3 regions of the Haemophilus sp. oral taxon 851 str. F0397 genome follow, and region 2 is predicted to be linked to each of the others. Evidence: riboswitches for the same ligand, from Rfam matches in the RefSeq annotation. Region 2 holds a riboswitch; each other region holds the start of a gene.
The links. Region 2 has a riboswitch for thiamine pyrophosphate ahead of HMPREF9096_RS00925 (ABC transporter ATP-binding protein). Riboswitches for the same ligand answer to the same signal wherever they lie in the genome.
Positions count from the first base shown of each region.

Region 1: another riboswitch for thiamine pyrophosphate. It lies ahead of HMPREF9096_RS02265 (ABC transporter substrate-binding protein); the one in region 2 lies ahead of HMPREF9096_RS00925 (ABC transporter ATP-binding protein).
Region 3: another riboswitch for thiamine pyrophosphate. It lies ahead of thiB (thiamine ABC transporter substrate binding subunit); the one in region 2 lies ahead of HMPREF9096_RS00925 (ABC transporter ATP-binding protein).

Region 1 covers NZ_JH591080.1:229,792-240,407, reverse strand. The annotation lists gene dapE (succinyl-diaminopimelate desuccinylase) at 1-712, opposite strand, end outside; gene HMPREF9096_RS02250 (ArsC family reductase) at 739-1,083, opposite strand; gene HMPREF9096_RS02255 (helix-turn-helix domain-containing protein) at 1,092-1,490, opposite strand; gene HMPREF9096_RS09335 (hypothetical protein) at 1,671-1,826, shown strand; gene htpG (molecular chaperone HtpG) at 1,964-3,844, opposite strand; gene HMPREF9096_RS02265 (ABC transporter substrate-binding protein) at 3,966-5,027, opposite strand; TPP riboswitch at 5,076-5,165, opposite strand; gene uvrD (DNA helicase II) at 5,286-7,466, shown strand; gene HMPREF9096_RS02275 (ABC transporter permease subunit) at 7,558-8,559, shown strand; gene HMPREF9096_RS02280 (ABC transporter permease subunit) at 8,574-9,461, shown strand; gene dppD (dipeptide ABC transporter ATP-binding protein) at 9,471-10,463, shown strand; gene HMPREF9096_RS02290 (peptide ABC transporter ATP-binding protein) at 10,466-10,616, shown strand, end outside.
Region 2 covers NZ_JH591082.1:168,689-179,304, reverse strand. The annotation lists gene oapA (opacity-associated protein OapA) at 1-945, opposite strand, end outside; gene epmB (EF-P beta-lysylation protein EpmB) at 1,030-2,046, opposite strand; gene efp (elongation factor P) at 2,084-2,650, shown strand; TPP riboswitch at 2,867-2,958, shown strand; gene HMPREF9096_RS00925 (ABC transporter ATP-binding protein) at 3,033-3,758, shown strand; gene HMPREF9096_RS00930 (ABC transporter permease) at 3,755-4,492, shown strand; gene HMPREF9096_RS00935 (ABC transporter substrate-binding protein) at 4,518-5,462, shown strand; gene tenA (thiaminase II) at 5,472-6,119, shown strand; gene thiM (hydroxyethylthiazole kinase) at 6,135-6,929, shown strand; gene thiD (bifunctional hydroxymethylpyrimidine kinase/phosphomethylpyrimidine kinase) at 6,922-7,731, shown strand; gene thiE (thiamine phosphate synthase) at 7,742-8,422, shown strand; gene yegQ (tRNA 5-hydroxyuridine modification protein YegQ) at 8,654-10,033, shown strand; gene ruvX (Holliday junction resolvase RuvX) at 10,176-10,601, opposite strand; gene HMPREF9096_RS00970 (YqgE/AlgH family protein) at 10,601-10,616, opposite strand, start outside.
Region 3 covers NZ_JH591072.1:105,886-116,501, forward strand. The annotation lists gene bioB (biotin synthase BioB) at 1-563, opposite strand, end outside; gene thiQ (thiamine ABC transporter ATP-binding protein) at 696-1,331, opposite strand; gene thiP (thiamine/thiamine pyrophosphate ABC transporter permease) at 1,315-2,931, opposite strand; gene thiB (thiamine ABC transporter substrate binding subunit) at 2,936-3,934, opposite strand; TPP riboswitch at 3,986-4,073, opposite strand; gene HMPREF9096_RS05775 (hypothetical protein) at 4,112-4,357, opposite strand; gene HMPREF9096_RS05770 (DUF305 domain-containing protein) at 4,465-4,836, shown strand; gene HMPREF9096_RS05765 (helix-hairpin-helix domain-containing protein) at 4,878-5,225, opposite strand; gene ispH (4-hydroxy-3-methylbut-2-enyl diphosphate reductase) at 5,396-6,340, opposite strand; gene lspA (signal peptidase II) at 6,337-6,852, opposite strand; gene HMPREF9096_RS05750 (phosphoethanolamine transferase) at 6,922-8,481, opposite strand; gene ileS (isoleucine--tRNA ligase) at 8,558-10,616, opposite strand, start outside.

The DNA.
Region 1 (10,616 bases), on a different contig from region 2:
GAATATTAGCAATTTGTAGGCTTGTTGGAGGGAAAAACTCATTACCTTCATCCCATTGGTAAGTTGTTAATTCTCGCAAAAATGGGGCTGCTTTATGGATTGGATTTTCAGCTAAATGCGGATATGCTACGTGTCCTTGAATCCCCTGAATATAAAGGTTTCCCGTAATTGAGCCGCGGCGACCATTTTTGACAACATCGCCTAAGTTTTTAGCACTCGATGGCTCGCCAACCATACAATAAGTAATTTTTTCATCACGCGCCATTAAAGTCTCAACCACACGCACAGTACCATCTTTTGCAGCTGCCTCTTCATCAGACGTAATCAATAATGCAATGGTACCTTTATGATTAGGATTTGCTTTTACATATTCTTCTGCCGCCACAATCATTGCAGCAAGAGATCCTTTCATATCCGCCGCACCACGACCATAAAGCATGCCATCAATAATCTCAGCAGAAAACGGCGGAGACGACCACTGATTTTCATCACCTGTAGGCACAACATCCGTATGACCTACAAAAGCAATAACTGGCTCACCCGTTCCATGTTTTGCCCATAAATTCAACGTATCATTAAAAGGCATCCATTCAATTTGAAAACCTAATTTTTCTAAACGTTCGGCAATAATTTTCTGACAGCCTTCATCATTAGGGCTAATAGACGGGCGACGAATTAAATCTTGCGCCAACAAAACCACTTTTTCTCTCATAAAAACTCCTAAAAAATAACCGCACTTTAAGCAAAAGCAGCCTGATATTCCTTTTCATTAAATCCAATTAATGCCTTTCCATCTTGTAAAATAATTGGACGTTTAATTAAAGTTGGATTCTCAGCCAACACGGAAAGTGCGGTGGTTTTATCAAGAGAATTTTTAACTTGCTCATCCAAATTACGCCAAGTTGTACTGCGTTTATTTACCAACACATCCCAACCAAATTTAGCTTCTGCTTGGACTAAAAAATTCGAATCTAAACCATCAACACGGTAGTCGTGAAGTTTGTGTTCAATATTGTGATCCGCCAGCCATTTCAACGCTTTTTTTACTGTATCACAATTTTTAATACCATAGACTATTAGCATAATATCCCCTAATCTTTCATTTGTTGTTTTAATAAATTTACTATATCTCTTAAAGTTTCTAATTCATTTTCTCTTTGTTTCAATAATTCATCTTTATGTTTTAATTCTAACTTTAATTTTTCTACTTCTAACTCAGCTGCTTGATTACCATAATAGTTATTACGAAAATGATTTTGATTATTTTCTCCACCAACTAAAATAACGCCGCTATCATGGGTAGATACCAAATCCAAAAGATCTATTTGTAGGACTGATGCTATCTGTTTCAATTTATGAAGGCTTATATTCGTTTCACCTCTTTCAATTTTTGCATATCCAGCCACAGACATATTCATTCTTTCAGCCATTTCCTCTTGAGACCATTGATTTAACTCTCTGAATAATCTTACTTTCTCATTAACGCTCATTTTAGACCTCATATTTTGTCAAGTAACAAATAGTATAGAACATCATTACAACTACTATCTTTTGCATAATATTCATAAAATTATAATTTCTAAGAATATACACCGCATGAAGATTTTAACCTAAAGTCAATTTAGTGTCGTGTTTTATTCATACTACGTTTAATTTACATTGGAGTATATATGAAAAAAATTGTAATGATTTTATTAGCAACATTTGCTTTAGGTACATTTTCATCTTTTGCTAACGCAGGAAGATGTGATCATTATTGGCAAACTGCAAAAGATGGCTCAGCCTGTGGAGATCGTGCCGCTGATCGTCGCCCAGGCGGACAATAAAAAAAAGAAAAGCCTACATTTATCTTATTTACAACTAAGTGATGAAAATAAGTTAGGTGGTGAAATAAATAAAATAATCTATTCAAAAATAGATTGAAACCAAAAACGCCTTGGAACTACACCAAGGCGTTTATTTATTATGCCAACAACTTATTAATGCGCTTAATAAACACAGCTGGGTTTTCCAAAGATCCGCGCTCTACTAACATAGCTTGTTCGAGCAACAATTCCACCCAATTAGCAAATTCTGTTTCATCGGCAATATCAGCCACTTTTTTCACTAAATGGTGTTCTGGATTAAGTTCAAAAGTGTATTTTACTTCTGGTACAGGTTGCCCTGCGGCTGCAAACAATTTCGCCATTTGGGTCGTCATTTGATCATTATCTGTCGAAACTACCGCTGGTGTATCCGTTAAATTGTGGGTTAAACGCACCGTTTTCACACGTTCGCCAAGCAAGTTTTTCACGCGCTCAATAAAACTACCCAAGGCTTCATCTTGTTGTTTTTGTGTTTCAGATTCTTTATCCGCTAAATCGCCTAAATCCAAATCGGCTTTCGTGATACTTTGTAATTGTTTACCATCGAATTCAGTTAAATAGCTTAACATCCATTCATCAATACGATCGGAAAGTAATAAAACCTCAATGCCTTTTTTATTGAATAATTCCAAGTGTGGGCTATTTTTCGCTGCCACATAGCTGTCCGCTGTAATGTAATAGATAGCTTTTTGCCCCTCTTTCATACGCGAGATGTAATCTTCTAAAGACACAGTTTGCTCGCTGCTATCATTATGCGTTGAAGCAAAACGCAATAACTTCGCGACAGTTTCTTTGTTAGCAAAATCTTCTGCTGGGCCTTCTTTCAAGACTAAACCAAACTCTTTCCAGAATTGAAGATATTTTTCTGCATCATCTTTTGCTAATTTTTCTAGCATTTGTAATGAACGCTTAGTTAATGCTTTGCGTAATGCAGCCGTAATTTTGTTATCTTGCAAAATTTCACGAGACACATTTAATGGCAAGTCATTGCTATCGATTAAACCACGCATAAAACGGAGATAATTCGGCATAAATTGCTCAGCATCATCCATAATAAATACGCGTTGAACATAAAGTTTTAAGCCGTGTTTATGTTCGCGATTAAATAAATCCCAAGGTGCTTTAGCTGGCACATAAAGCAAACTAGTATATGCTTGATTTCCTTCAACTTTGTTATGCGCCCAAGTCACAGGATCTGCAAAATCATGGCTTAAGTGTTTATAAAACTCTTTGTATTCCTCATCGGAAACATCATTTTTAGAACGCGTCCAAAGTGCATCGGATTTATTAATTTTCTCCCATTTTTCACCGCACTCTTTGCCTTCATCATCATATTCTTTCGTTAGCATTTCTACTGGCAAGCCAATATGGTCAGAATATTTACCGATAATTTCACGCAAACGCCATTCGTTTAAAAATTCTTTTTCATCTTCGCGTAAATGTAAAATCACATCTGTGCCACGGGATTTTTTCTCAATATCCGCCACAGAATATTCGCCTTCACCCGCAGATTCCCAAAGTACCGCTTTATCAGCCTCTTCGCCAGCTGCTCTGGTTTTTACAGTCACTTTATCTGCCACAATAAAAGCTGAATAAAACCCCACACCAAATTGCCCAATAAGTTGGCTATTTTTTGCTTGGTCTTGGCCAAGTGCGGTTAAAAATTCTTTTGTTCCTGATTTTGCAATCGTACCCAAATGATCGATTACTTGCTCGCGAGTCATACCAATGCCGTTATCGCTAATTGTGATCGTTCCTTTATCCTCATCAAAGCTAACACGGACACGCAAGTCGCCATCAGCTTCATATAAAGCAGGGTTGGAAAGTGCTTTAAAGCGTAATTTATCTGCTGCATCAGAGGCATTAGAAATTAATTCACGTAAGAAAATTTCTTTGTTGGAATACAAAGAATGAATCATTAATTGGAGAAGTTGTTTGACTTCAGATTGGAAGCCGCGAGTTTCTTGATTTTGTGACATAATTTTTTCCTTCATAAAGATAAAAATTGAACGTCACAGATATAAGAATAAAAAGAAAGATTTCAAGGGGAAAAGCAAAGTGCGGTGAATTTTCACCTCACTTTGCTTAGACTAGTATCAATTACTCTTTTCTTTCCTTCACATTTTCAACCCAGCGTTCTATTAATCGTTTCGCTTCTTGATCCGAACCAAATTTGATGAAATCAATATCAAGTAATTTAAGTTTTGCCGGCTCTGAAAGATGTGGATGCGCTTTGGCATGAATATTTGTTGGCAGTTGGTAAGAATCCGCCTCACGCCAAGGAATTTCTTGAGCTTCAGCAGAAAGAACAAAATCGACAAAGCGTTTAGCATTATCTAAATTGCGCCCATTTTTAATGATACTGACCGCCCCTAACGTATATCCTGTGCCTTCGCAAGGTAAAGCACCAATAACCGATGCGCCTTTATCCTTTTCACGCACATAAGTATGCATAAAACCAATATCAACTGCAGCTGCGCCCGTAGAAATATTAGCCGTTGCTAATCCAGTTTTCGTGTATTGAGCAATGTTTTTATCAAGTTCTTTCAAATAAGCAAAGGCTTTATCTTCGCCCATAATTTCAATTAAAGTTGTAAGAATGGTGTAGCCAGTGCCCGATACTCGAGGATCTGGATATTGAATTAACCCTTTAAATTCTGGTTTTAATAAATCAGCATAACATTGAGGTTTCGCGATATTTTTTTCAGCTAGCAGTTTTTCATTCATCCCAATGCCAAGCTCCATAAGATAAATAATCGACGTGGTATCGCCACGTTGTTCAGTGAGCTTTTTGAATTGAGGCATAATTTCTTTTTGCAGAGGTGAACGATAATTTTCTAACAAACCAGCATCTCGCGCTTGAAAGTGCGGTTCCAATGTACCGCCATACCACACATCTGCTTGTGGATTTTCTTTTTCGGCTTTGATTTTGCCTAATACAGTCCCAGTGCTATTACGCACAAACTGAGTGTCCACATTATATTTTTTGCTAAACGCGTGAGCGACTTTTTCACAAGTCGTATTTTGGACACTGCAATACAGCACTAATTTGCCTTCCGCTTGAGCAGGGGTTGATAAACTTAATCCTAATAAGCCGCAACCAAGCACACTGGAAAGTGCGGTCAATTTAAAAGAATTTTTTAAAGAAAAAGAGAGTGTCATGATGCATCCTTACTTATATGAATACAGAAAAAAGTAAGTCAGCCCTTTAAGGAGGAGAGATTAGTTTCCTACGCCAGTGCTAACTGTTTCAGGTTCACGGGTATTTTCTCAGCGATGTCCGCACCCCGACTAACCGCGAATCAATATAAGTTGTAATACTATTTTTGTAAAGTCTGATAAGTTTATGATTTTCTTGATTGTGATATAAAAAAATTAGACTTATAATTCCTGTAAATTTGAACAGATAAAAATTTCATCATGGATATTTCTGAATTACTTGACGGACTTAACGATAAACAACGCGAAGCCGTAGCAGCTCCTCTTGGTAATCACTTAGTGCTAGCTGGTGCAGGCTCTGGCAAAACGCGTGTATTGACGCACCGTATCGCTTGGTTAATTGCGGTAGAAAATATTTCTGAAGGCAGCATTATGGCAGTAACGTTTACCAATAAAGCAGCAGCAGAAATGCGTCATCGTATTCAATCTACACTTGCCAAACACGCACAACATCAATTATTTGGTATGTGGATTGGAACCTTCCACAGCATTGCCCATCGTTTATTGCGAGCTCATCATTTAGATGTAGGATTGCCACAAGATTTCCAAATTTTAGATTCAGAAGATCAACTTCGTTTAATTAAACGGTTATTAAAATTACATAATTTTGATGAAAAAGCTTTTCCCCCTAAACAGGCTTGTTGGTACATCAATAACAAAAAAGATGAAGGATTGCGACCAAACGACATTGAAGATTTTAATGATCGCCAAGAACGAGAATGGATTAAAATTTATAAGATCTATCAAGACACCTGCGATCGCGCAGGATTAGTCGATTTTGCTGAATTATTAATTCGGGCCTATGAATTATTTGAGAAAAAACCATTAATTTTGCAACGTTATCAACAACGTTTTCAACATATTTTGGTGGATGAGTTTCAAGATACCAATAAAATTCAATATAAGTGGATCAAAATTCTCGCGGGAGAAACAGGCAAAGTCATGATCGTGGGCGATGATGATCAATCTATTTATGGCTGGCGTGGCGCACAAATCGAAAATATTCAAAAATTCTTGAAAGATTTTAAAGCAGAAACCATTCGCCTTGAACAAAACTATCGTTCTACCGCCAATATCCTAAACAGCGCAAATGAATTAATTGCAAACAATAGTGATCGTCTTGGTAAAAATTTATGGACAGAGGGTGAAAAAGGCGATCCTGTGGGCATCTATGCCGCTTTTAATGAATTAGACGAAGCAAAATTTGTTGCTTCACAAATTCAGGATTGGGTAGAACATGGTGGAAAACTTGATGATTGCGCTGTACTTTATCGTAGTAATAGCCAATCACGCGTTATTGAAGAAGCTTTAATTCGTTGTCAAATTCCATATCGTATTTATGGCGGTATGCGTTTCTTTGAACGCCAAGAAATTAAAGATGCTTTAGCCTATCTTCGTTTGATTAATAATCGTCAAGATGATGCAGCTTTTGAGCGTGTAATTAATACGCCAACCCGTGGCATTGGTGACCGCACTTTAGATATATTGCGTAACTTAACACGCGAACGCCAAATTACCTTATGGCAAGCAGTACAAGTCGCAACACAAGAAAATATGTTAGCTGGGCGAGCCTCAACAGCATTATTGCGTTTCCAGGAATTAATTAATTCACTACAACTTGATACCACAGAAATGCCACTTTTCGCACAAACTGATTTTGTGATTAAACATTCGGGTTTATATGAAATGTATAAACAAGAAAAAGGTGAAAAAGGCGAAGTGCGTATTGAAAACTTGGAAGAATTAGTTACCGCGACCCGTGAATTCATCAAACCTGATGATGCAGAAGATATGACGGAACTCACCGCCTTTTTAACGCACGCTTCTTTAGAAGCGGGTGAAGAACAAGCTTCTCCACATCAATCTTGTGTAGAAATGATGACATTACACTCCGCTAAAGGCTTAGAATTTCCTCGTGTATTTATGGTTGGCGTAGAAGAAGGTTTATTCCCTAGTTTCCGTTCTTTTGAGGAACCTGGACGTTTAGAAGAAGAACGTCGTTTAGCTTATGTCGGCATTACTCGCGCGAAGAAAAAACTGACAATTTCTTATGCAGAAAGCCGTCGATTATATGCCAAAGAAGAACGCCATTTGCCATCACGTTTTATCGCAGAATTACCACAAGAATGTATCCAAGAAATTCGTTTACGAGGAACTGTTACGCGTGCGATGAATCTAGCAAAAGTTGGTTCAGTATCTCCTGTCGGTACAAATGAAAATGAATGGAAAATGGGGCAAAAAGTCAAACACGAAAAATTTGGTTTTGGCACTGTGATTAATGTGGAAGGATCTGAAAATAACACACGTTTACAAATAGCATTCCAAGCGCAAGGCATTAAATGGTTGATTGCGCATTTGGCAAAACTGGAAAAAGTGCGGTAGAATCCAGAAGCGTTTTTATTTTTTACCGATTAATTTCTTTGAAAAGTGCGGTGAATTTTTACCGCACTTTTATTGTCTATTGAGTGCTGGAATGTTTAAATTTGTTTTCAAACGTATCTTAATGGTGATTCCTACTTTTATTGCCATTACTTTTATCACTTTTGCCCTTGTGCATTTTATTCCTGGCGATCCAGTTGAAATAATGATGGGCGAACGTGGCTTAACACCTGAAATACATCAACAAATGATGCATCAATTAGGCTTAGATCTTCCTTTGCATGAACAATATTTTCATTATATTGCTAAAGTGCTACAAGGTGATTTTGGGGCATCATTCCGCACTCAACAACCTGTTCTTACGGAATTCTTTACACTTTTCCCTGCCACAGCTGAATTGGCATTTTTTGCGTTATTTTGGTCGTTATTAGGCGGAGTGATTTTAGGCACGATTGCTGCAGTAAAAAAAGATAGTTGGATTTCTCACACAGTTACAGCTGCATCGCTCACAGGTTATTCTATGCCAATTTTCTGGTGGGGATTGATTTTAATTTTATACGTTTCACCACAACTCGGTTTGCCACAAGGCGGACGTTTAGATAATGAATTTTGGATCGATACACCAACAGGATTTATGCTCATTGATAGCTGGCTTTCTGGTATGCCCGGAGCCTTCGAAAATGCGGTTAAATCCTTAATTCTTCCTGCAATAGTCCTAGGCACAGTTCCTCTCGCTATTATTACGCGTATGACACGCTCTGCAATGTTGGAAGTGTTAGGTGAAGATTACATTCGCACGGCAAAAGCAAAAGGCCTAAGTTATACTCGAATCGTTATTGTGCATGCATTACGTAATGCGTTAATTCCTGTTGTCACTGTGGTCGGATTAATCGTTGGTCAATTGCTTTCTGGTGCCGTACTCACAGAAACCATTTTTTCATGGCCAGGAATTGGAAAATGGATTATTGATGCCATTCAAGCGCGCGATTATCCAGTATTACAGGGTTCTGTACTGATTATTGCGACAATTATTATTGTGGTGAATTTAACCGTCGATTTACTTTACGGCGTGGTCAATCCGCGTATCCGTCATTAATTGTGGGAGAGATTATGTCTGACACGCCCTTAACTTTTGCACCGAAAACGCCCTTGCAAGAATTTTGGTTTTACTTCAAACAAAACCGAGGCGCGCTAATCGGTTTAACCTTCATTGTGATTGTTGCCTTAATCAGTATTTTCGCGCCTTATATTGCGCCTTTTGATCCAACAGAACAAAATCGTACAGCACTTTTACTGCCTCCCGCTTGGTATGAAGGCGGCAATCCTGCCTATCTACTCGGAACAGATGATATTGGGCGAGATATCCTTTCTCGCATCATTTACGGAACGCGAATTTCCGTCTTTGCGGGATTTGTCATTGTATTGCTATCTTGTGCCTTTGGTACTAGTCTTGGCTTGATTTCTGGTTATTATGGCGGTGTGCTAGATACAATTATTATTCGACTAATTGATATTATGCTCGCGATTCCAAACTTACTTTTGACGATTGTAGTCGTCTCTATTTTAGAGCCATCACTCGCCAATGCGACTTTAGCGATCGCCGTTGTATCGATTCCTAGCTATGTGCGTTTAACTCGAGCAGCGGTGATGAATGAAAAAAATCGTGATTATGTCACCTCGTCTAAAGTCGCTGGCGCAGGTGTTCTTCGCCTCATGTTTATTGTGATTTTACCAAACTGTTTAGCGCCCTTGATTGTGCAAATGACGATGGGAATTTCCAATGCGATCTTAGAACTCGCAACACTTGGTTTCTTAGGCATTGGAGCAAAACCACCTACACCTGAGCTTGGCACAATGCTTTCAGAAGCTCGTGGTTTTATGCAAGCAGCAAATTGGTTAGTCACAATTCCCGGCTTAGTTATTTTATCTCTAGTGCTCGCCTTTAACTTAATGGGTGATGGCTTGCGTGATGCACTTGATCCAAAACTCAAACAATAGGAAAACAGAATGGCATTATTAGACGTAAAAGAACTTTCTGTTCACTTTGGCGATAAAAATACGCCATTTAAAGCAGTGGATCGCATCAGCTATCAAGTCGCACAAGGCGAAGTGCTTGGCATTGTGGGTGAATCGGGCTCAGGTAAATCCGTGAGTTCTCTCGCAATTATGGGATTAATTGATCATCCTGGACGTGTATCTGCAGAATCCTTGCAATTTGAAAACACAAATTTACTCACTTTGGATAATAAAGTCAAACGCCAGCTTATTGGTGCTGATGTTGCGATGATTTTCCAAGATCCGATGACAAGCTTGAATCCAGCTTATACTGTGGGTTTCCAAATTATGGAAGCGTTAAAAACTCATGAAGGCGGTACAAAAAAGGCAAGAAAAGACCGCACTTTAGAGCTTTTAAGATTGGTCGGTATCCCAGATCCTGAATCTCGAATTGATGTTTATCCCCATCAGCTGTCTGGTGGAATGAGCCAGCGGGTGATGATTGCTATGGCAATTGCTTGTAGACCTAAATTATTGATTGCCGATGAGCCAACAACTGCGTTAGATGTCACTATTCAAGCACAAATTATGGAACTCTTACTCGAATTGCAGAAAAAAGAATGCATGTCGCTGATTTTGATTACCCATGATCTTGCGCTTGTTGCCGAAGCTGCAGATCGAATTATCGTGATGTATGCTGGCCAAATCGTTGAAGAAGGCACTGCAAAAGATATTTTCCGCGAGCCAAAACATCCTTACACTCAGGCATTGTTACGTTCATTACCTGAATTTGCAGAAGGAAAATCTCGCTTAGCGTCATTACAAGGTGTAGTACCTGGAAAATACGATCGACCGACAGGCTGCTTATTAAATCCTCGCTGTCCTTATGCAACCGAATACTGTCGCCAGGTCGAACCTCAATTGCACCATATCGGTTCTCGTAAAGTAAAATGCCATACTCCGCTGAACGAGCAAGGCAATCCCGTTGAATATCAAGGAGCTTAATAATGACGAATGAAGTAAAAGAAAATGCGCCATTATTAAATGCGATTGGCTTAAAAAAATATTACTCTGTAAAAAAAGGCTTGTTTGCAAAACCACAGCAAGTGAAAGCCTTAGATGGTGTCTCTTTTCAGCTTGAACGAGGTAAAACTTTAG
Region 2 (10,616 bases):
CGCAATATCTTTATGCGCAACTTGTTGTTCTACTACTTTTTTCACCGGTTGAACTGGTGCTACAACAGTTGGCGCTTTTGGCTGTTCCACTTGAGCTTGAGTTTGTGGTTGCTCTGATTGAGCTGCTTGCATAGGTTTAGCTGAAGCTGAATCCATTGTATTTGAGGTTTGAACTGGAGATTGAGCCATATTTTGTGGCGTAACCATGTTTTGTGGCGCAGCCATGTTTTCTGCAGGTTGATTTTGAGCGGTAGCACTATTAACTGATTCATCTGCTTTTGGCGCATTTTCAGGTTGGTTAGCTTGCTCTGCAGCCATCTGATTTTGTGCAGGAGGATTATCTAAAATCGTGGTTTCAACTGGTTGATTTTGATCTAAAGATTGGAACTGCACGGGGATTTCATTGCTGTTAGATTGAGTGAAAGACTCAACGGTGTCAGAACTTGGTTTTAATGCAAAGAAAATAATTAATAAAATGACCAACGCCAAAATAGCCATAAATAAACGGCGATGTTTTGCTGGTAATACTTGCAACACTTTCCATTTTTCTGGTTGGCTTAAAGTACGTTTCTCCGCTTGCTCAATAGTTTCTGTGGCAATAGTTTCTGTGGCAATAGTTTCAGTTTTAATTTCTTCTTCAACCGCAGATATTGTCTCTTCTGAAGATACAGTCTGGACAACTGGTTCTTGCTCTGTTCTCAATGTTTCGCTAGAAATAAAAGGCGCGCTTTCTTGAGCTGGAGTATGGCCAAAAGTGGGTTCTTTACGCTCATGAAAATTTGTTTCTACATGATCTTTTTTAGCAAATAAACCTTTTGCTTTATTAAAAATTGACTCGCTAGGTTGCACCACTTTCTTTGGTGTAATTGGTTCAACTTGATTAAGACCTAAATCTAATTCATCTTGAGATGATTGTTCATTTTGATTTTTATTCATAGAATCCACTGGATTACTCCTGATACTTGTTGTTATTCATGTTAATTAGCCGCGGAAGTGCGGCGAAAAAATTACGCGATATTTTATCGGATCTTATTCCGCGTATAAAGTCTTATTTGGTTCGCCGGCAATTTCTCGTGCGAGTTTGGGAACAAGATAGCCAGATGTAAGAGATTGCAAGGTTTTATAAATTCGCATAGCCTCGATATCGCTAATCAGAAAATGGCTCGCCCCTTGCACTTTATCTAGCAAATGCAAGTAATAAGGCAAAATTCCTGTTTGAAAAAGTTTATCGCTCAATATTTTTAGAATTTGTGCGTCATCATTCACGCCTTTTAGCAAAACGGATTGATTCAAAAGCGTGACATTCACGGCTTTTAATTTTTGCATCGCATTAGCAAAAATTTGATCAATTTCATTTGGGTGATTAATGTGTGTCACCATAACTGTTTGCAAACGAGTTTCGGCTAATAAAGTGCAGAATTCATCAGTAATCCGTTGCGGAATCACAACAGGCAAACGAGTGTGAATACGCAAACGTTGTAAGTGCGGTATGTTTTCCAAATGTTTTATTAACCACACTAACTCATGATCTTTCGCCATTAAAGGATCACCGCCTGAAAAAATCACTTCTTCAATTTCAGGATGCACCGCAATGTAATCTAATGCCAGTTGCCAGCTTTTTTTATTTCCTGGGTTTTCGTCGTAAGGAAAATGTCGGCGGAAGCAATAACGACAATTCACCGCACAACCGCCCTTCGCCATAAAGAGCAAGCGGTTTTGATATTTATGAAGAATGTTCGGCACGGCATTGGCATTTTTTTCTTCTAATGGATCCGTACTAAATCCTTCGGCTTGTACAAACTCTAGATCAGAACACATCACTTGCAAGAAAAGGGGATCTTGCGGATTACCTTTTTCTATTTTATCGATGAAAGGTTGTGGTACGCGAAGAGAAAAAAGTTTCCGCGCAGCAATAGATTGCTCAAAATCATCTTCTGGTAAATTTAAGGCTTTTAGCAATAATTTAGGATCTGAAATCGCATTTTTTAGAATTGTGAGCCAATTTTGTTCTTCTCTAATGACGGGTTCTTGGGTTAAAATACGCACTTTTCAAACCATCTCTAATTTTTAGGATATTAAAAATATGGCTACATATACTACCAGTGATTTCAAACCAGGTCTAAAATTTATGCAAGACGGTGAACCTTGCGTAATCGTTGAAAATGAATTCGTAAAACCAGGTAAAGGTCAAGCTTTCACCCGTACTCGTATTCGTAAATTAATTTCAGGCAAAGTATTAGACGTAAACTTCAAATCTGGTACTTCGGTTGAAGCTGCTGATGTTATGGATCTTAACTTAACTTATTCATACAAAGACGATGCATTCTGGTACTTCATGCACCCAGAAACATTTGAACAATACTCTGCTGATGCAAAAGCTGTAGGTGATGCAGAAAAATGGTTATTAGACCAAGCAGATTGTATCGTGACTTTATGGAATGGTGCGCCAATTACTGTTACTCCACCAAACTTTGTTGAATTAGAAATCGTCGATACAGACCCAGGTCTTAAAGGCGATACAGCAGGTACTGGCGGTAAACCAGCAACATTAAGCACTGGCGCAGTAGTAAAAGTGCCTCTTTTCGTTCAAATCGGTGAAGTAATCAAAGTAGATACTCGTTCTGGCGAATACGTATCTCGCGTAAAATAATTACTTAGATGACAAAAGTGCGGTTAATTTCTACGGTATTATTTAGAAATAGTATAAATATCTAAAATGGATAAAACCACATTCAATTTCAATGCCTTTCCGAAGTATAAAATCGGAAAGGCATTTTTTATAAATTTAGTTTTTCTAAAAAATGATAAACCAAAGCCAATAAAATTCAGCCTTGTTTTATTTTTCATTGCAGTATAGAATTTTTCCTACTTTTAGTCGGGGTGCCACAAGATGGCTGAGATGATACCCGTGAACCTGAAACAGTTAGCACTGACGTAGGAAACTAATATGCAAAAATACTTTCTCATTCTTCATACCTCTTTTCATTCCTTTTCTATCGTTACTTTTAGTAGTTAATCCTTAGGTTAGTGCTATGGTGCATATTCAGGATCTTAGTCTTGCTTTTGGAGAACAAGTACTATTTGAACACCTTGATTTAACGCTTTTGCCTAATGAGTGGGTGAGTTTACTTGGCTGCTCTGGTGTAGGTAAATCAACGCTTTTGAGATTAATTGCAGGGCTTGATATACAAGGGAAAATCCAAGGCAATATCATCTCACATCCAAATATTCGAGTGGCATGGTTACCACAAAAAGATACCCTTTATCCCTGGCTTTCAATTGTTGATAACGTCCAATTAGAAAACGTACTATTTGGAAATAAATCTGCAAAAACAACTCTTCAAGCAAAAGCACTACTTGAACAAGTGGGTATGTCAGAGCATCTGCATAAAAACTGTGCTCAATTATCTGGAGGGCAAAAACAAAGAGTGGCACTCGCTCGAGTATTAATGCAAAACGCTGATTTAGTTTTACTTGATGAACCTTTCTCTGCTCTTGATGCGATTAGTCGTTACCAATTACAAAACTTGGCCTATGAACTATTAAAAAATAAATCAGTGTTATTAGTTACCCATGATCCTCAAGAAGCATTACGCTTAAGCCAACGTATTTTTGTATTACGTTCACCGCAGCCTAATCAATCAGCATTATCCGATGTCATAAAACCTGAAGGTAAAGCACCACGAGATCTAAACCAAAACAATTTGTGGATGCTCCAACAGCAATTATTGAACGAGTTATTAGAGGGAAAAAGATGAAACTTAGCCTTCTTAAACCGCTCTTTATTGGAATTATATTGCTTTGTCTTTGGCAACTTATTGGTGTATTCGGTGATTTTCCCCATTACATATTTCCTTCTCCGCAAGCTGTATGGCTGCAATTAACTTCTCATTCAGAACTGCTTTGGCAACATACACTAATCACCTTAATTGAAATTGGCTTAGGGCTGCTACTGGGTTTTCTTTTTGGATTGTCATCAGCCCTATTACTCTCTTTTTCGCCTAAAATATCGTCCTTACTATTACCGGTTTTAGTGATTTCTCAAGCGATTCCTGTTTTTGCTATCGCTCCGATACTCGTACTTTGGCTAGGTTATGGAATGCCATCAAAAATTGTTATGGCTATTCTCATTATCTATTTCCCCGTAACTGCAGCTTGTTACGATGGCTTACGCAATACGCCTAAAGCTTGGCTCGATCTCGCTAAAACGTTCAAACTCTCATCTTTACGTTTATTACTTAAAGTACGTTTACCAGCTGCTTTACCTGCATTTGCATCAGGCTTTCGAATCGCTGTTTCAGTCGCCCCGATTGGTGCCGTAATCGGAGAATGGGTAGGTTCATCAGAAGGGCTTGGCTATTTAATGATCCATGCCAACGCTCGTATGCAGGTAGATTTAATGTTTGCCGCATTGCTGATCTTAGTGGCAATTTCGCTTTGTTTATATTTCAGCATCGATTGGCTACTACGCCGTTTTATTTGGCACGTTTAACACTTCATGACAAAAGGAGACAAAAATGAAGAAAATCATCCGTTATTTCAGTCTTGTAATTGGACTCAGCGCCAGTTTTACCAGTTTGGCAAGAGAGAAAATTAGCTTAATGCTTGATTGGTATGTGAACCCTGATCACGCAGCGATCATCGTGGCGCAACAAAAAGGCTTTTTTGAAAAAAATAACTTAGATGTCGAAATTATCGAACCAGCCGATCCATCGTTACCGCCTAAATTGGCTGCTGCAGGAAAAGTGGATTTAGCCATTAATTATCAACCTCAACTTTATCAACAAGTTGCGGAAGGATTACCTTTAGTGCATGTCGGCTCTCTGATTTCCAGCCCATTAAATAGCGTAGTGGTTCTAAAAAATAGCAATATCAAAACGCTTGCCGACCTGAAAGGGAAAAAAGTGGGCTATTCAGTCAGTGGCTTTGAGGATGTATTACTCGATACCATGCTCCACTCTATCGGGCTCAGCAACCAAGACGTAAAATTGGTGAATGTGAATTGGTCGCTTTCCCCTTCCCTTTTAACAGGACAAGTCGATGCGGTCATCGGGGCATTTCGTAATTTCGAACTGAATCAAATCCATTTAGAAAAACAAGAAGGCGTGGCATTTTTCCCAGAACAATATGGTGTGCCAGCTTATGATGAATTGATTTTAGTGGCGAATAGAAACAGTCTTGCCTCTAAAAAAATTTCTGCTTTTTTGACCGCACTTGAGCAAGCTACAGCCTATCTACAAAGCCATCCAGATGAAGCATGGCAAGCTTTTGTGAACCATAAGCCAAAAGAACTCAATACAGAATTAAATCAATTAGCGTGGAAAGATACCTTGCCTTTATTAGCAACGAAACCTCGTCAATTGGATGCCAAACGTTATCAACAAATGGCGGAATTTATGCATCAAAAAGGCTTGATTCCAAAAGCACTTGAATTGAAAGACTATACTGTCGAATTACAGTAAGGGAAAATGATGATCAAGCAACTCATTCAGCAAGCACAACCTTATTGGAAGCAATATGTTGAGCATGAATTTGTGCAGCAACTTGCAAAAGGCACCTTGCCAAAAGCTTGTTTTCAACACTATTTAAAACAAGATTACATCTATCTTTTCCATTATAGCCGTGCTTTTGCCTTAGGCGTGTTCAAGGCGAGAAATTTTGCCGAAATGGACATGCCGCGTAAAACGCTCGACATTCTTTGCCAAGAAATCCAATTACATTTGGATTACTGCCGACAATGGGAAATAAGTGAACAGGAAATATTCCAAACACCAGAAAGTGCAGCATGTATTTCCTATACACGTTACCTGCTTGATTGTGGAATGATGGGTGGCTTACCAGAGCTATATGCAGCTGTTACGCCTTGTGCTTTAGGTTACGCACAAGTCGCCCGCTACATCACAGAAAATTATCCAAAACTACCAAGCAATCCTTATCAAGCATGGATTGACGCATACTCGGCACCAGAATATCAACAAGCCGCACAAGAAACTGTTGATTTTCTTACCGCACTTTGTGAGCCACTTAATGATTCTCAAATAGCTAATATCCAACAGATTTTTACCACAGCCACTCGAATGGAAATCGGATTTTGGCAAATGGGATTCGATTTAGCATAAAAATGAAGGTGTAAAATGAAATCAGTTTATTTATCAAAAATCTGTGAACAGAATCCATTGATTCATAATATTACCAATATTGTTGCGGCAAATTTTAGTGCCAATGGTTTACTTGCTTTGGGTGCATCACCGTTGATGTCTGCTAATATTGAAGAAATGATTGAACTACCAAAAATCAGCCAAGCATTAGTCATCAATATCGGGACAGTCATTGGTCAAGAGCGAGATGCCATGTTACTAGCGGGTAAAACAGCGAATTCAATAGGTATTCCTGTGGTGCTTGATCCTGTTGGAGTAGGCGCGACTAGCTACCGACGCGAAACTATCCGTCAATTATTGGCTGAAGTGAAATTTACCTTAATCCGAGGTAACGCGGGTGAACTTGCAGCAATTGCAGGTGCAAACTGGCAAGCAAAAGGCGTCGATGCAGGACAAGGAAAAACAAATCTACAAGAGGTTGCTCAACGTGTTGCACAACGCTATGGATGTACGGTGCTAATTAGTGGCGAGGTCGATATTATCAGTGATGGTCAGCAAACTGCCACAATCCATAACGGTACGCCGCTATTTCCAAAAGTCACCGCATCGGGTTGTTTATTAAGTGCAGTATGCGCAGCATTTTTAGCCGTTGATGAAGGTAAACATTTTTCAGCAACACTCGAAGCTTGTGCTGCTTACACCATTGCAGGAGAGATTGCGGCTAAAAACTTAACCACACAAGTTGGGCAGTTCCAAATTCGCTTACTTGATGAATTGTCTGCTTTAACACCTAATGTAATAGAACAAAATGCGGAGGTGAAATATGTCTAACATCGCACAAGTATTGACTATTGCTGGTTCTGACAGCGGTGGTGGAGCTGGAATTCAAGCCGATCTCAAAACCTTTCAAATGCAGGGTGTTTTTGGCACTTCAGTGATTACTGCAGTCACTGCTCAAAACACACTTGGCGTATTTGATATTCACCCAATTCCACTGAACACGATTCAAGCACAACTGGAAGCGGTCAAAAATGACTTTCAGATTGCAAGTGCCAAAATTGGTATGCTTGGCACAGCAGATATTATTGAATGTGTTGCTGATTTTTTAAGTCATCGCCCATTTGGCACATTAGTGGTTGATCCTGTGATGATTGCGAAAGGTGGAGCGCCTTTATTGCAACAACAAGCAGTTTCCGCATTAAGCAAATATTTATTGCCACTTGCCGATGTGATTACACCTAATATTCCCGAAGCAGAAGCTTTAACAGGCATCAAAATTTCTGATACAGCCAGCATTCAACAAGCTGCGTTAGACTTGCAAAAACAAGGAGCAAAGAATGTGATTATTAAAGGTGGACATTCGCTCAATTCACAAAGTCAGCAATGCCAAGATTGGATCCTTTTACAAAATGCTGAGCATCTTGTTTTAGAAAGTCCGCGTTTCGATACACAACATACTCACGGTACAGGCTGTACTTTTTCAGCCTGCTTAACGGCAGAATTAGCCAAAGGCGCGCCATTAAAAAGTGCGGTAAAAACTGCTAAAGATTTTATTACGGCAGCCATCTCTCACCCATTGAATATTGGTCATGGACATGGACCAACAAATCATTGGGCTTACAGTCGCCTTTAAGGATTGAAAGATGAAAAATATTCAAGAAATTTTACCGCTCTATTTTGTAGCAGGCACACAAGATTGCCGACATTTAGGTGATAATCCAGCTGATAACTTGCTTTCTGTTCTTAGACAAGCTTTAGAAGGTGGAATTACCTGTTTTCAATTTCGCGATAAAGGCAAATTCTCACTCGAAAATTCGCCAGATGAACAGCGCTCCTTAGCCATTAAGTGCCGAGACTTATGTCGTCAATATAATGTGCCATTTATTGTTGATGACAACGTTGATTTAGCATTGGAAATTGAAGCGGATGGAATTCATGTTGGACAAAGCGATACGCCTGTAAAAACGATTCGAGCAAAAACCAATAAACCTCTGATTATTGGTTGGTCGGTCAACCGATTAGATGAAGCCAGAATCGGAGAGGAATTATCTGAAATCGACTATTTTGGTGTTGGTCCAATTTTCACAACCCAGTCAAAAGAAAATCCTTCCCCGACTCTAGGAATGGAATTTATTCAAACCTTGAGAAATGGAGGTATCACCAAACCTCTTGTAGCGATTGGAGGGATAAAACTAGAACATGTGAAACCCCTACGGAAATACGGCGCAGATGGTGTTGCTGTGATCACAGCCATAACTCAAGCAAATAATATAAAATCAGCAACGCAAGCTTTAAAGGAAGAAAGTAATATAGTTAACTCATAATCAAAATAAAAGACAAGCAATTGTCATAGGGCAAAATTTGGAGCCCATAATTTTATTTAATATAGGATAATTCAAGCGGTTAAATCTTTATATCAGAACCAGATAAACTGAATTTCTAATTAGGATTTGACCGCACTTTCCTTTACAAGCCAAATATTTTCTCTACAATACCCCACCTAACGATTTGCCTAGCGCAAATCCCTGACCTGAAATCAGACAAAAGAGAATATTATGACAACCCAATTCAAACCAGAATTACTTTCCCCAGCTGGCTCTCTCAAAAATATGCGCTATGCTTTTGCCTATGGTGCAGACGCCGTTTATGCAGGCCAACCTCGTTATAGCTTGCGTGTACGTAACAATGAATTTAATCATGCCAATTTAAAAATCGGGATCGATGAGGCCCATGCGCTTGGCAAAAAATTCTATGTGGTCGTAAACATTGCACCGCATAACTCCAAACTCAAAACCTTTATCAAAGATTTACAACCTGTGATTGACATGGGCCCTGATGCCTTAATTATGTCTGACCCAGGCTTAATTATGTTGGTGCGTGAAAACTTCCCCGATATTGATATTCATCTTTCTGTACAAGCAAATGCGGTAAACTGGGCAACGGTAAAATTCTGGAAACAAATGGGGTTAACGCGTGTGATTTTATCGCGCGAATTATCCATCGAAGAGATCGCTGAAATTCGCCAACATGTGCCCGATATCGAACTCGAAATTTTCGTACACGGTGCGTTGTGCATGGCGTATTCTGGCCGTTGCTTGCTTTCTGGCTATATCAACAAACGCGACCCAAACCAAGGTACTTGCACGAATGCTTGCCGTTGGGAATACAAAATGGAAGAAGGCACTACGGATGAAGTGGGCAACATCGTGCCGAAAATCGATCCCGCTCAACAAATCGAAGTGAAAAATGTGGCGCCAACTTTAGGCGAAGGTGCGGTAACAGATAAAGTTTTCCTTTATACCGAATCACAAAAGCCAGACGAGCAAATGACGGCTTTTGAAGATGAGCACGGCACCTATTTTATGAACTCAAAAGATCTGCGTGCAGTACAACACGTGGAAAAATTGACCGCACTTGGTGTGCATTCTTTAAAAATCGAAGGTCGTACTAAATCATTCTATTACTGCGCAAGAACCGCACAAGTTTACCGCAAAGCCATTGATGATGCGGCTGCGGGCAAACCATTTGATGAAAGCTTAATGGATACGTTGGAATCCCTTGCTCATCGTGGTTATACCGAAGGTTTCTTACGTCGTCATACACACGATGAATACCAAAATTACGAATACGGTTATTCTATTTCTGATCGTCAACAGTTTGTCGGTGAATTTACTGGTAAACGTAACGAACAAGGTATGGCTGAAGTGGCGGTGAAAAACAAATTCTTGCTTGGAGATGAAGTGGAAATGATGACACCACAAGGCAACATCGTCTTTAAGATTGAAAAAATGCTAAATCGTAAAAATGAAGCAGTTGATGCAGCACTAGGTGATGGGCATTTTGTGTTCTTAGACGTACCACAAGATATCAACTTAGACCACGCTTTACTAATGCGTAATTTAGTCAATAGCAATACAAGAAATCCACATAATTAAATGACAAAAAATTATTTGTTAAAAAAATGTTGCGTTTTTGTATTTTATTATTATAATACGCCACATACCTGATTTGTTAATTCAACAACTCATAGTATGACTCCAAATATTTTTGCCCTTTCAGCTTTTGAAAGGGCTTTTTTTATTCGGAATATTCTGCGACCTCAAACCAACTTTCTAGAATCAAACAAGCAGAGATCCCATCTACTTTACCTTTTTTTAAGGCACGAAAACCGCCTCTGTCAAAAATTTCACTACGAGCCTCTGTTGTTGTTAGACGTTCATCTTGCAACTGAACATTAACGCCAAAACGACCTTGTAAACGATTTGCAAATTTACGAGCACGCAAAGTGAGATCTTGTTCTGTTCCGTCCATATTTAAAGGCAAACCAACAACGACGACATCTGGTTTCCATTCTTTCAAGCATTTTTCGATCACATCCCAGTTTGGGATACCATCTTGCGCCTTAAAAGCAGGCAAGGCTTGTGCGGTGCCAGTAATACTTTGTCCTACAGCACAGCCAATACTTTTGGTACCAAAATCAAAAGCAAGTGCAGTAATCCCCATTAGCTATGCCCCACC
Region 3 (10,616 bases), on a different contig from region 2:
CTAAGACGATCATCAAAGCGGCGAGTACCAATCACTTCTGCATAATGTTCTGGTGCTGTATCAAGATTATGATTGTAATAATCCAAACCAGCTTCTTTTAAATCTTCTGCCATACCATCTTGCAATAAACCAAAAGTACCGCAAGTTTCTAAACCAAGCGATTTCACTGCTTTAATAATTTCTGTGACTTTCTCAATATCTTTTGGCTTAGGGCCTCGCCAAGCTGCGCCCATACAAAAACGCCCCGCTCCACGCGCTTTCGCAATTTTTGCTTTCTCGACGATCTCATTAACATCTAATAATTGCTGATTTTGTACCCCCGTGTGATAACGGGCTGATTGAGGGCAATAACCACAATCTTCAGGGCATCCCCCCGTTTTGATAGACATTAACGTGGATAACTGAATCGCTCGAGGATTAAAATGCTTGCGATGAACTTGCGCAGCTCGGTAAACCAATTCCAAAAATGGCGTTTCAAATAACGCCTCAACTTTGCAAACAGACCAATATTCAACGCTTGGATGTGGCGTAATGGAGTTAATTTGTAGTTTTTCAGTTAACATATTTTTCCTTTTAAAGTACGGTGAATAATTACCGCATTTTTGTATCTCATATTCATTCAGTTTATAGGCTGCTATCGATAGCCATTGAATCGATTCATCAGTTATAAAATCTATATAATTTTACGTCTCTTTTTACAATTGACTTATCTGACCATTTTCCACCAGCAATACTCGATCTATCGTACCAACTAATTCTGATGGTTGGTGAGTAACAAGTAACAATGTCAGATGTTTCTCATTACAAAGTTTGGCAATTAAAGCAAGCATTTCTACACGAAGTTTCTGATCTAATGCAGAAAAAGGCTCATCTAATAACAAGATGGGTTTATCTCGCAACAAACAACGCGCCAATGCCACTCGTTGTTTTTGACCACCTGAAAGAGAATTCGGTAAACGTTGCAAATAATCACCCAATCCTACTGAACAAGCGACCTGTTCAATTTTTTCCCGCTCAAGAGCGGTTAATTTTAAAGAGGGTTTTAAACCCAATGCAAGATTTTGCTGTACGGTTAAATGAGGAAATAAATTATTTTCTTGAAATAGCATGGAAACTGGACGCTCGTAAGGTGCACTACGAGTATGATTTTTATCGTTTAACCAAATTTCTCCTTGATGAGGAAATTCAAATCCAGCGATTAAATTCAATAACGTACTTTTCCCCGCCCCACTTTCGCCAATAATTGCGACACGCTCACCAGCATTTACGCTCAAATTAAAGCACATCGGTAAGGTTTTATCGTTCAAAATCACATTATTTAGATAAATCATCTGCATCCCTATGTGTGTGAATAAAGGCAAACAATATGCCACAAAGCAATAATAAAATCCCTGCGGTTACAGCTGCATCTTGATTACGATAATTACCTAGCTGCTGATATAACAAGTGCGGTAGAGAAATAAACTCTTGATTGCCGAACAACGCAATAGCCGTAAAATCCCCTAAAGATAGCGCCAAGGCTAAAGCAAAAGAATAGCGCAATGGTGCACGTAAAGTTTGCCACTCAATCAGATAAAAACGTTGCCAGCCCAAAATTCCCAGACTATTACACAGATTTTCGTAATAACGCATATTGTTATGAAAAGGTGCGTTCAAAATACGTAAAACAAAAGGCATTGCACTTAATGCATTGCAAAATACAACAATGACAAACAAATCAATATTCGAAAAATCCCGCTCTTGTAATAATAAAAATAGCCCCATTGCGAGTACTAAAATCGGGATTGCCAAGATCACCATTCCTGCATTAATAATAAATTGCGCAATTTTCTGATAATGCAACCATTCTAAACGGCGTGATAAAAGCAATAAGGCAATCGCCATCATTAATGCAATCAATGCGGACAAGGGCGCAATAGAAAGTGAATAGCCTAACGCACGCCAAAGTTGAGAATTATGCCAAACTGTGAGCAAACTTGGTGAACTCAATGCGCTGACAAGAATATTCAACACTGGCGAAAAAAGGAAAAATATAAAAATAAGTAAGACAAAAACATGGAAAATTTTGACCGCACTTTTAGGTTTCTCAAACCAAGGATTACTATTGCTCAAGCCATTTTGATTATAGGGAGAAAAACGCGATGTTAAGCTAAATAAAACCAAGCAAAATACAAATTGTAACATGGCAAAAAGTGCTGCTTTTGGCAGATCAAATTCAAATAAAATCGCTTGGTAAATTGCGGTTTCTAACGTTGTATATTGAGGTCCTCCGCCTAGTGTAAGAACAACGGTAAAACTGGTGAAGCAAAGCATAAAAATCAAGCTGAATGTGGGCAAATATTGCTGACGAAAAACGGGCCATTCCACCAATTTAACGAATTGCCAACCTTGTAAATTGAGTTGCGCAGCAAGCTGACGTTGCTGATAAGGAATACTTTGCAAACTTTGTAAGAAAAGTTGCGTTGCAAGCGGGATATTGAAAAAAAGATGGGCAATTAAAATACCCGAGAGTCCGTAAATATGTCCCTGCCACGGTATTCCAAAAAGGTTAGCAAACTTAGCTAACCAACCGCTTGAACCATAAATGCCGATCAAACCAAAAATTGCTACTAAAACAGGTAAGACGAAAGTTAACGACATTAATTTTAATAGCCACTTTTTTCCTGAGAATGGTTGATAAAACAATGCTCGAGCGAGGAGCAGACCAAAAAAAATAGATAAAACGGTAGAAAGTAAGGCTTGTCCAAAACTGAAAAGAATCAGATGCTGTAGGTAATCATCCGTGAACCAAGTTTTCCATTGTAATTCATCACCCAATGCAAAGATCGAACTTAACGCGCCACCATAAAAAAGAGTAATAAAGCTAATGACAACAACCCCGCCTACATAATGACGAGAGCGGAGTTGTGGATGATGAAATAACGACAACATCAAACTATTTTGTTAATGTGGTTTGCCAAGTGCTAATCCAATTTTTTAATTGTTCCGCATTCACCATTGGATTGATTGGAGTTTGAGTTTTTTGTTGAGCTTTAAGCGCATCAAAGTGCGGTTCAATTTCACCTTGAATGACTGGCAACATAATATTGGCTGTCACAATATGTTTTTGTGCCGTAGGTGAAATTAAAAATGCCATAAAATCATCCGCACATTGATTTGGATGGTTTGCGACTCGAGCCGCTAATTCCACTTGAGTGATATGCCCTTCCGCAAAATCTGTCGCTGCATAATTATCTTTTTTCTCAAAAAGTTGGTGATAAAGTGGTGATGTACTGTAACTTAACACTAAATCCGCTTCGCCTTTTAAGAATGCACCGTAAGTATCCGACCAACCTTTACCCACTGTTACCGTATGCTTATCCAACTCTTTCCAAGCAGATTGAATTTTGTCCGCAGGATAAATTGCATTCATCCAAACCAATAAACCACGACCCACACTGCTGGTGCGAGGATCTTGATAAATTACACGGATATCTTGGCGTTCAACCAATTCTTTCAAACTTTTCGGCGGGTTTTGTAATTTAGTTTTATCGTACACAAAAGCATAGTTACCGAAATCGAAAGGCAAGAATGTTTTATTCGTCCATTTTGTTGGCAGATCAAGTTGAGTTAAATCTACTTTATTTGGCGTAAAAATACCTGTTTTTTCAGCTTGTTCTAAAACAAAGTTATCTAAACCTAATACAATATCCGCTTTGGTTTTCTTTCCTTCCAAACGAACACGGTTGAGCAACACACCACCACTTTCAAAAGGGGTAAAATTAATAGCGCATTGTGGGTGCGCTTTTTCAAAATCTTGTTTTACTTTTGGACCTGCTCCCCACTCAGAAGTGAAAGAATCATAGCTATATACGTTAACACTTTGCTGTGATTGAGCTAATGCTGCGGTGGAAAAAAGTGCGGTAGAAATTAAGGTTAATTTAAGAAGTTTCATTATTACATCCTTATTTATATCAAAAGGCAGCAATAATGACGGGAAGGAGATAAGGCTGTATTCCTAGTTTCCTACGTCAGTATTAACTGTTTCAGGTTCACGGGTATGATCTCAGCATATTGCACCCCGACTAGGCTTTTTAGTGTATTAAAATTTACTAAGATTGCCAACGGATTTTTAAAAAGAAATAAACTTTCTACATTTTCTTTCTGAAAAAATAAAAAAGCCCTGTAAAACAGGGCATCCATAAGCGGTTTTAAAATTAAAAAGTGATTCGATTCGGCTTTCAATGCCTAAATCTGTCTGAGCAATGACTTCAAAACCGAAATCAGCTAACACATCTGCCATTTCTTTTACTTTGCCTTTATTGCCCGTGGCAAGTACAAATCTTTGCTTCGTAATTCTGTTCCTCATATCAAACATTGTCTTATTTTAATATCTCACCAAAAATTTTCGGAATAAATATTGACTTTAACCTTAGGTCAAGGTTTATGATTCGTGCTCATTCAGTTATCACATAGGAGAAAAACATGAAAAAACTTATGACTTTTATCACACTTAGCGCTGCTGCAGTTTCAATTTATGCCCAAGCTAATGAACAACCGCATCAAGCACACATGAATATGCCAATGCCGACAGGTTCTGCAATGCAACAAGAATTAATGCAAGGTATGAATCAAATGCATCAAGACATGATGGCAGCCATGCAATATAAAGATCCTGATGTTGCTTTTGCAGCAGGTATGTTGCCACACCATATTGGCGCAGTAAAAATGGCGGAAGTTGAATTAAAATACGGAAAAGATCCTGAGATGCGTAAGCTTGCTGAGAATATTATTAACGCACAACAAGCGGAAATTGAACAAATGCAAAAATGGCTTAAAGTGCACAATAAAAAATAAAAAAGCCCTGTAAAACAGGGCATCCATAAGCAGTTTTAAAATTAAAAAGTGATTCGAGCACGGTTTCTTTCAAGTGTTGCTTTACCAATCCCTTGCACTTCTAATAGTTGTTCAGCACTCGTGAAATTACCGTGTTTTTCACGATATTGCACAATCGCTTCTGCTTTTTTCGCACCAATTCCAGTTAAGGCTTTTTGAATTTCACTAACGGTTGCCGTATTGATATTCAATTTATCGCTCACAGTAGTCGGTGCAACTTGAGCTTCAGCTTGAGTTGCTACAACAGGTTGAACAGCCTGCTCCGCAGTTTTTTCCTCAGCAAAAGCTGAAGACGCACCCAAAGCCCCGCACAATACCACCGAAGTAAATAATGTTTTCATTAATTTCATAGAGGTTTCCTTGTAATATGAACATGTTGACTAGCATATCAACACAGCCATTTTTTATGCTTTCAAGAAAACGCTCAAGATTCTTACCGCACTTTTGCGATTCAGATCGCAAAAATTCTTAATTTGAATGAAAAAACAAAGGGCTTATCATTTACGACAAGCCCTTAAGATTAGTTAACTTCTTTTATTCTCAGCTCTTTTGGAACCTCAAAGAACATATTTTCTTCTAAACCTTGTAGTTCTTCTATGGTATTCGCACCAAACTCTTTTAAGCGGGAAATAATCGATTGAACTAATTCTTCGGGTGCAGACGCGCCGGCTGTAATCCCAATGGTTTTCACATCATTAAACCAATCAGCTTGAATATCGGAAGGATCATCAAGAAGCTGTGATTTAACCCCCATACGAGAAGCCAATTCAGCTAAACGATTTGAATTTGATGAATTTTTAGAACCAACTACCAATACCAAATCTGATAATTTAGCCAATTCTCGCACCGCTTCTTGACGATTGGTTGTCGCATAACAAATATCGTTTTTGTGTGGCCCTTGAATAGCGGGATATTTTTCCTTTAATGCAGCAATGGTTTCTGCTGTATCATCTAGCGATAAAGTTGTTTGCGTCATAAAGGTTAAATCATCATTTTCTTGCATTGGCAAACGCGCAATATCTTCTACTTTTTCAATCAGAAAAATCCCGCCATCTTCGTTGCTATACTGCCCCATTGTGCCTTCAACTTCAGGATGTCCTTTATGCCCAATCAAAATCGCTTTTGTTCCCTTTCTACTTGCGCGTGCAACCTGCATATGCACTTTAGTTACCAAAGGACAGGTTGCATCAAATACTTTGAGATTGCGGTCTTTCGCTTCTTGTCGAACGGCTTGAGATACACCATGCGCAGAAAAAATCACGATCGCGCCATCAGGCACCTCGCTTAATTCTTCCACAAAGATCGCACCACGATCACGCAATCCGTTTACAACAAATCGGTTATGCACCACTTCATGACGAACATAAATTGGTGCGCCATGAATTTCTAAGGCTAGTTCAACGATACTAATGGCACGATCTACGCCGGCACAAAATCCTCGTGGATTCGCTAAAATTATCTTCATTTCTGACCGCACTTTTCTACTTGTTTATCTTGTACTTTTTTCTTTTCGTTCTTAAAAGCATCCAATGCTAATAACCCTGCGCCAATACAAATGGCAATATCAGCGATATTAAACACTGGATAATGGTAAATATCCCAGTAGAAATCAAAAAAATCCACGACGAAACCATTGTAAGCACGATCCACCATATTCGCTAACGCCCCACCAATAATGAGTGCATAAGCAGAATTTTGGATTTTTTGTGCAACATCATTTTTTGCTAAAAAATAAACCAACATGCCAGAAATAGCTAATGCTAACAAAATAAAGAAATATTGTTGCCAGCCACTATGATCCGCTAAGAAACTAAATGCCGCACCATAATTGCGAACATAAGTGAGATTGAAAACAGGCAATACATTAACGCTTTCATACAAATCAAATTTTTGTACCACAATATATTTAGTGAGCAAATCAACCACGAAAGCGACTGCACTTAACCATAAAAATGAAAGCCCTGATTTTTTGGACATACTATTTCCCTTTTAAAAAAATTCCGCTAATTCTAGCATAAGCCGATAAATGATAAAGCACGATCTCATTTACTGAACGGCTTCTGGTAATTTTGCTGGATCATCAGCCAACTCTTTGACATTCACCACTTTCTTCCAATCGAATACCTTAATTTCCTGTTTTTCAGGACGGAAGAAATCGATGCCTTGTAAATGTTTTTCCTTAATCCCCATCCAATCAGCAAAACCATAAACAAAATTAAATGCAGATTGTGGCGTTTTTATTTTTTCTACCTTTTGGATATCACTCGAAAACATAACGAAAGGAATTTCATAATCTTGTTTATAAAGATTATTTGGATGCAACGATAAACCCTTAGAATCCTCATAATGAGCAAGCCCGTGATCAGAAAAGTAAATCACCGAATAGGGTTCATTTTGCGCCACTAATTGAGAATTTAATTTTTCTAAAAACTGATCCGTATATTTAATCGATTCTAAATAACAAGACATAGATTGATTAATAAAATAATCTTTAACCTCGTAAGGAAGACGCTCGCAAAAGGCTGGATGTGAGCCCATTAAATGAATCACAATTAATTTTGGATTCGTAATATTTTCTTTTAAGGCTTTATCTAATACAGGCAACATTTCGTCGTCATAAACTTTTTTAGAGTTATAACCTAACGGCTTCATAAAAATCGTTTCATCTGCACTTTGACCAATACGAGAGGCCATCGTATCAAATTCACCAATTTTGCCTTGATTAGAAATCCAATAGGTTTTCACGCCCGCTTTTTTGGCTAAAGAAATAATATTATCCGTATAAACCGTTTCCCCTTTATCTGCTCGATATAAGGTGCGTTGTAAGGATGGTTGCGTATTCGGTGCTGCAGAATAATAATTTTCAAAAATTGAGCCTTTCACACGCTCTAAAAATGGCGTAGTTTTCAGTGGAAAGCCATATAACGACATATAATCTTTTCGCATGCTTTCACCGATAATCAAAATATAATTTTTATATTTTGGCGTAAAAGATTGAATATCCCATTGAGAAGGCGCATTAACGGATTGATTTAGAAAATCTCGTTGTTCTAAATACAGATCATTCATACGATCAAATTCTGAGTAGAAAAGAACGGGATAAAAACGGAATTTATACGCATAGTTCCAATCAGAAAATTGATTGTAAGAAAAAACTAATAATATGCCGATAACACCCGTATTTAGCCATTTAAATGCTTGTTGTTTAACATGAAAACTTAATTTCATTAAAGCAACAAATAGGATGAGATAACTAGCTTGAAATAAAAATATCCAAAAAGGAATGGTTGTGTAATATTCCAAGGTTTCATTAATATTCGTTTCATAAACAGAAGCGATAATACCCAAAGATGGAATACCATAGAAAAAACCAGCAGAACAATAAAATAGCGCACTGAGGAACAATACAGTAATTAAGATTCGCCCAACCCAAGGGGTGAAATAAAAAGAAATCACCGTGATAACAAATAAAATTGCGTAATCTGAAGCGGGAATATTCTCACTTAATACATTACCCAATCCCATATTGGTAAAAATGGAGAAAACAAGCAATAAGAGATAAAACCACATTGTTTTTGAGTGAATCATTTCTTTTCCTAACATCATCTCTACTTCCTTTTGTACAAAAGTAAAAAAGTGCGGTTAGAATCAACCACACTTTTCTGTTTTACTACGAATTTAATTATGCAAAATGGCGCACTTCACCATTACCCACGACATTTTCTACACAACGTGGACAAAGTGTTGGATGTTCTGAATTTACACCAATTTTGTCAGAATAATGCCAGCAACGTGGACATTTTTCACCGTTAGAACGTGCTACGCTTACGGCAATTCCCTCTAACTCACCCGCAGCTACATCTGCAGGTTTGTCTGCTAATGCTTTCACTTCTGCTTTTGAGGTGATTAACACGAAACGTAATTCATTGCCTAATTGTTCCAACAATGCACGATATTCGTCATTCGCATAAACGGTCACTTCTGCTTCTAAACCGCCACCAATTACTTTATCGTTACGCGCGACTTCTAATACGCGGTTCACTTCAGAACGAACTTTAATCAGCTGTTGCCAGTAAGCATCATCTAATTTTTCATTCTCGCCTAAACCGAACAATCCTTGATAGAATTCTTCAGTAAATACGAATTCTGCACGACCACTTTCGGTTTGTGGCAAGTGTTGCCAAATTTCATCGGCAGTGAAAGATAAGATCGGTGCCATCCAACGAACTAATGCTTCTGCAATATGCCATAACGCAGTTTGACAACTACGACGAGCAAGGCTGTCTGCTTTGGTGGTGTATTGACGGTCTTTGATAATATCTAAATAGAATGAACCCATTTCCACAGAACAGAAACGCATTAAACGTTGTACCACAGTGTGGAATTGATAGTTATCGTACGAATCTTTGATTTCTTTTTGTGCATCTAATGCACAAGCCACCGCCCAACGATCTAGGCTAATCATTTCTTCTGGTTTGACTAAATCACGTTTTGGATCAAAACCATTCAAGTTCGCTAATAAGAAACGTGCGGTGTTACGAATACGACGATAGCTATCCGCTGCACGTTTTAAGATTTCATCCGAAACGGTCATTTCACCCGTATAGTCGGTAGATGCAACCCACAAACGTAAAATGTCACCACCGAATTTATCCATCACTTCTTGTGGTGTCACTATGTTACCGATAGATTTTGACATCTTACGGCCTTGACCATCCACCGTGAAGCCATGAGTTAATACTTGTTTGTATGGTGCTTTGCTGTCTGTTGCCGTAGAAAGCATTAAAGAAGACATAAACCAACCACGGTGTTGGTCGGAACCTTCCAAATACATGTCGATATCTTGACCGTTAAATTCCGGACGATTCGCGACAACAGAAGAATAGGTTGATCCTGAGTCAAACCACACGTCAAGGGTATCAGGCACTTTGCGATAAGTTTCTGCGTCCGCACCTAATAATTCTTTTTCGTCTAAATCCCACCATGCTTGAATACCGGCTTTCTCTACACGTTTCGCTACTTCTTCAAGTAACTCTAAAGTACGAGGATGAAGTTCTTCAGTTTCTTTGTGCACGAATAAGGTCATCGGCACGCCCCAAGTACGTTGGCGAGAAATACACCAGTCTGGGCGGTTTTCAACCATTTTTTCGATACGTGCTTGACCCCAATCTGGAATCCAGCGAACTTGTTTGATTTCGCCTAATGCTTGTTGGCGTAAACCTTGCGTTTCCATACCGATAAACCATTGTGGTGTTGCACGGAAAATAATTGGGGTTTTGTGACGCCAGCAGTGTGGGTAGCTGTGTTTGATTTTCTCCACTTTTAATAAGTTGCCCACTTCTTGCAATTTTTCAACAACCAATGGATTCGCTTCAAATACGCCTTTACCTGCAAAGAATTCAGTGGTTGAAATAAATTTACCGTCATTAGATACAAGACCCGCCATTGGTAAATTATATTTTTGCCCTACAATAAAGTCGTCCAAACCATGATCTGGCGCGGTATGTACTAAACCCGTACCACCATCAGTGGTCACGTGATCACCTAAAATTACTGGTACAGTAAAATTATAGAACGGATGGTTAAAGCGTACTAACTCAAGCGCCTGACCTTTTACTGAACCTAAAATTTCAACTTGTTCTACGCCCACCGCTTTCGCTACGGATTCAACTAATTCAGCAGCTAAAATCACACGCTCATCGCCAAGTTGGACTAGGTTGTATTCTAATTCTGCATTTACC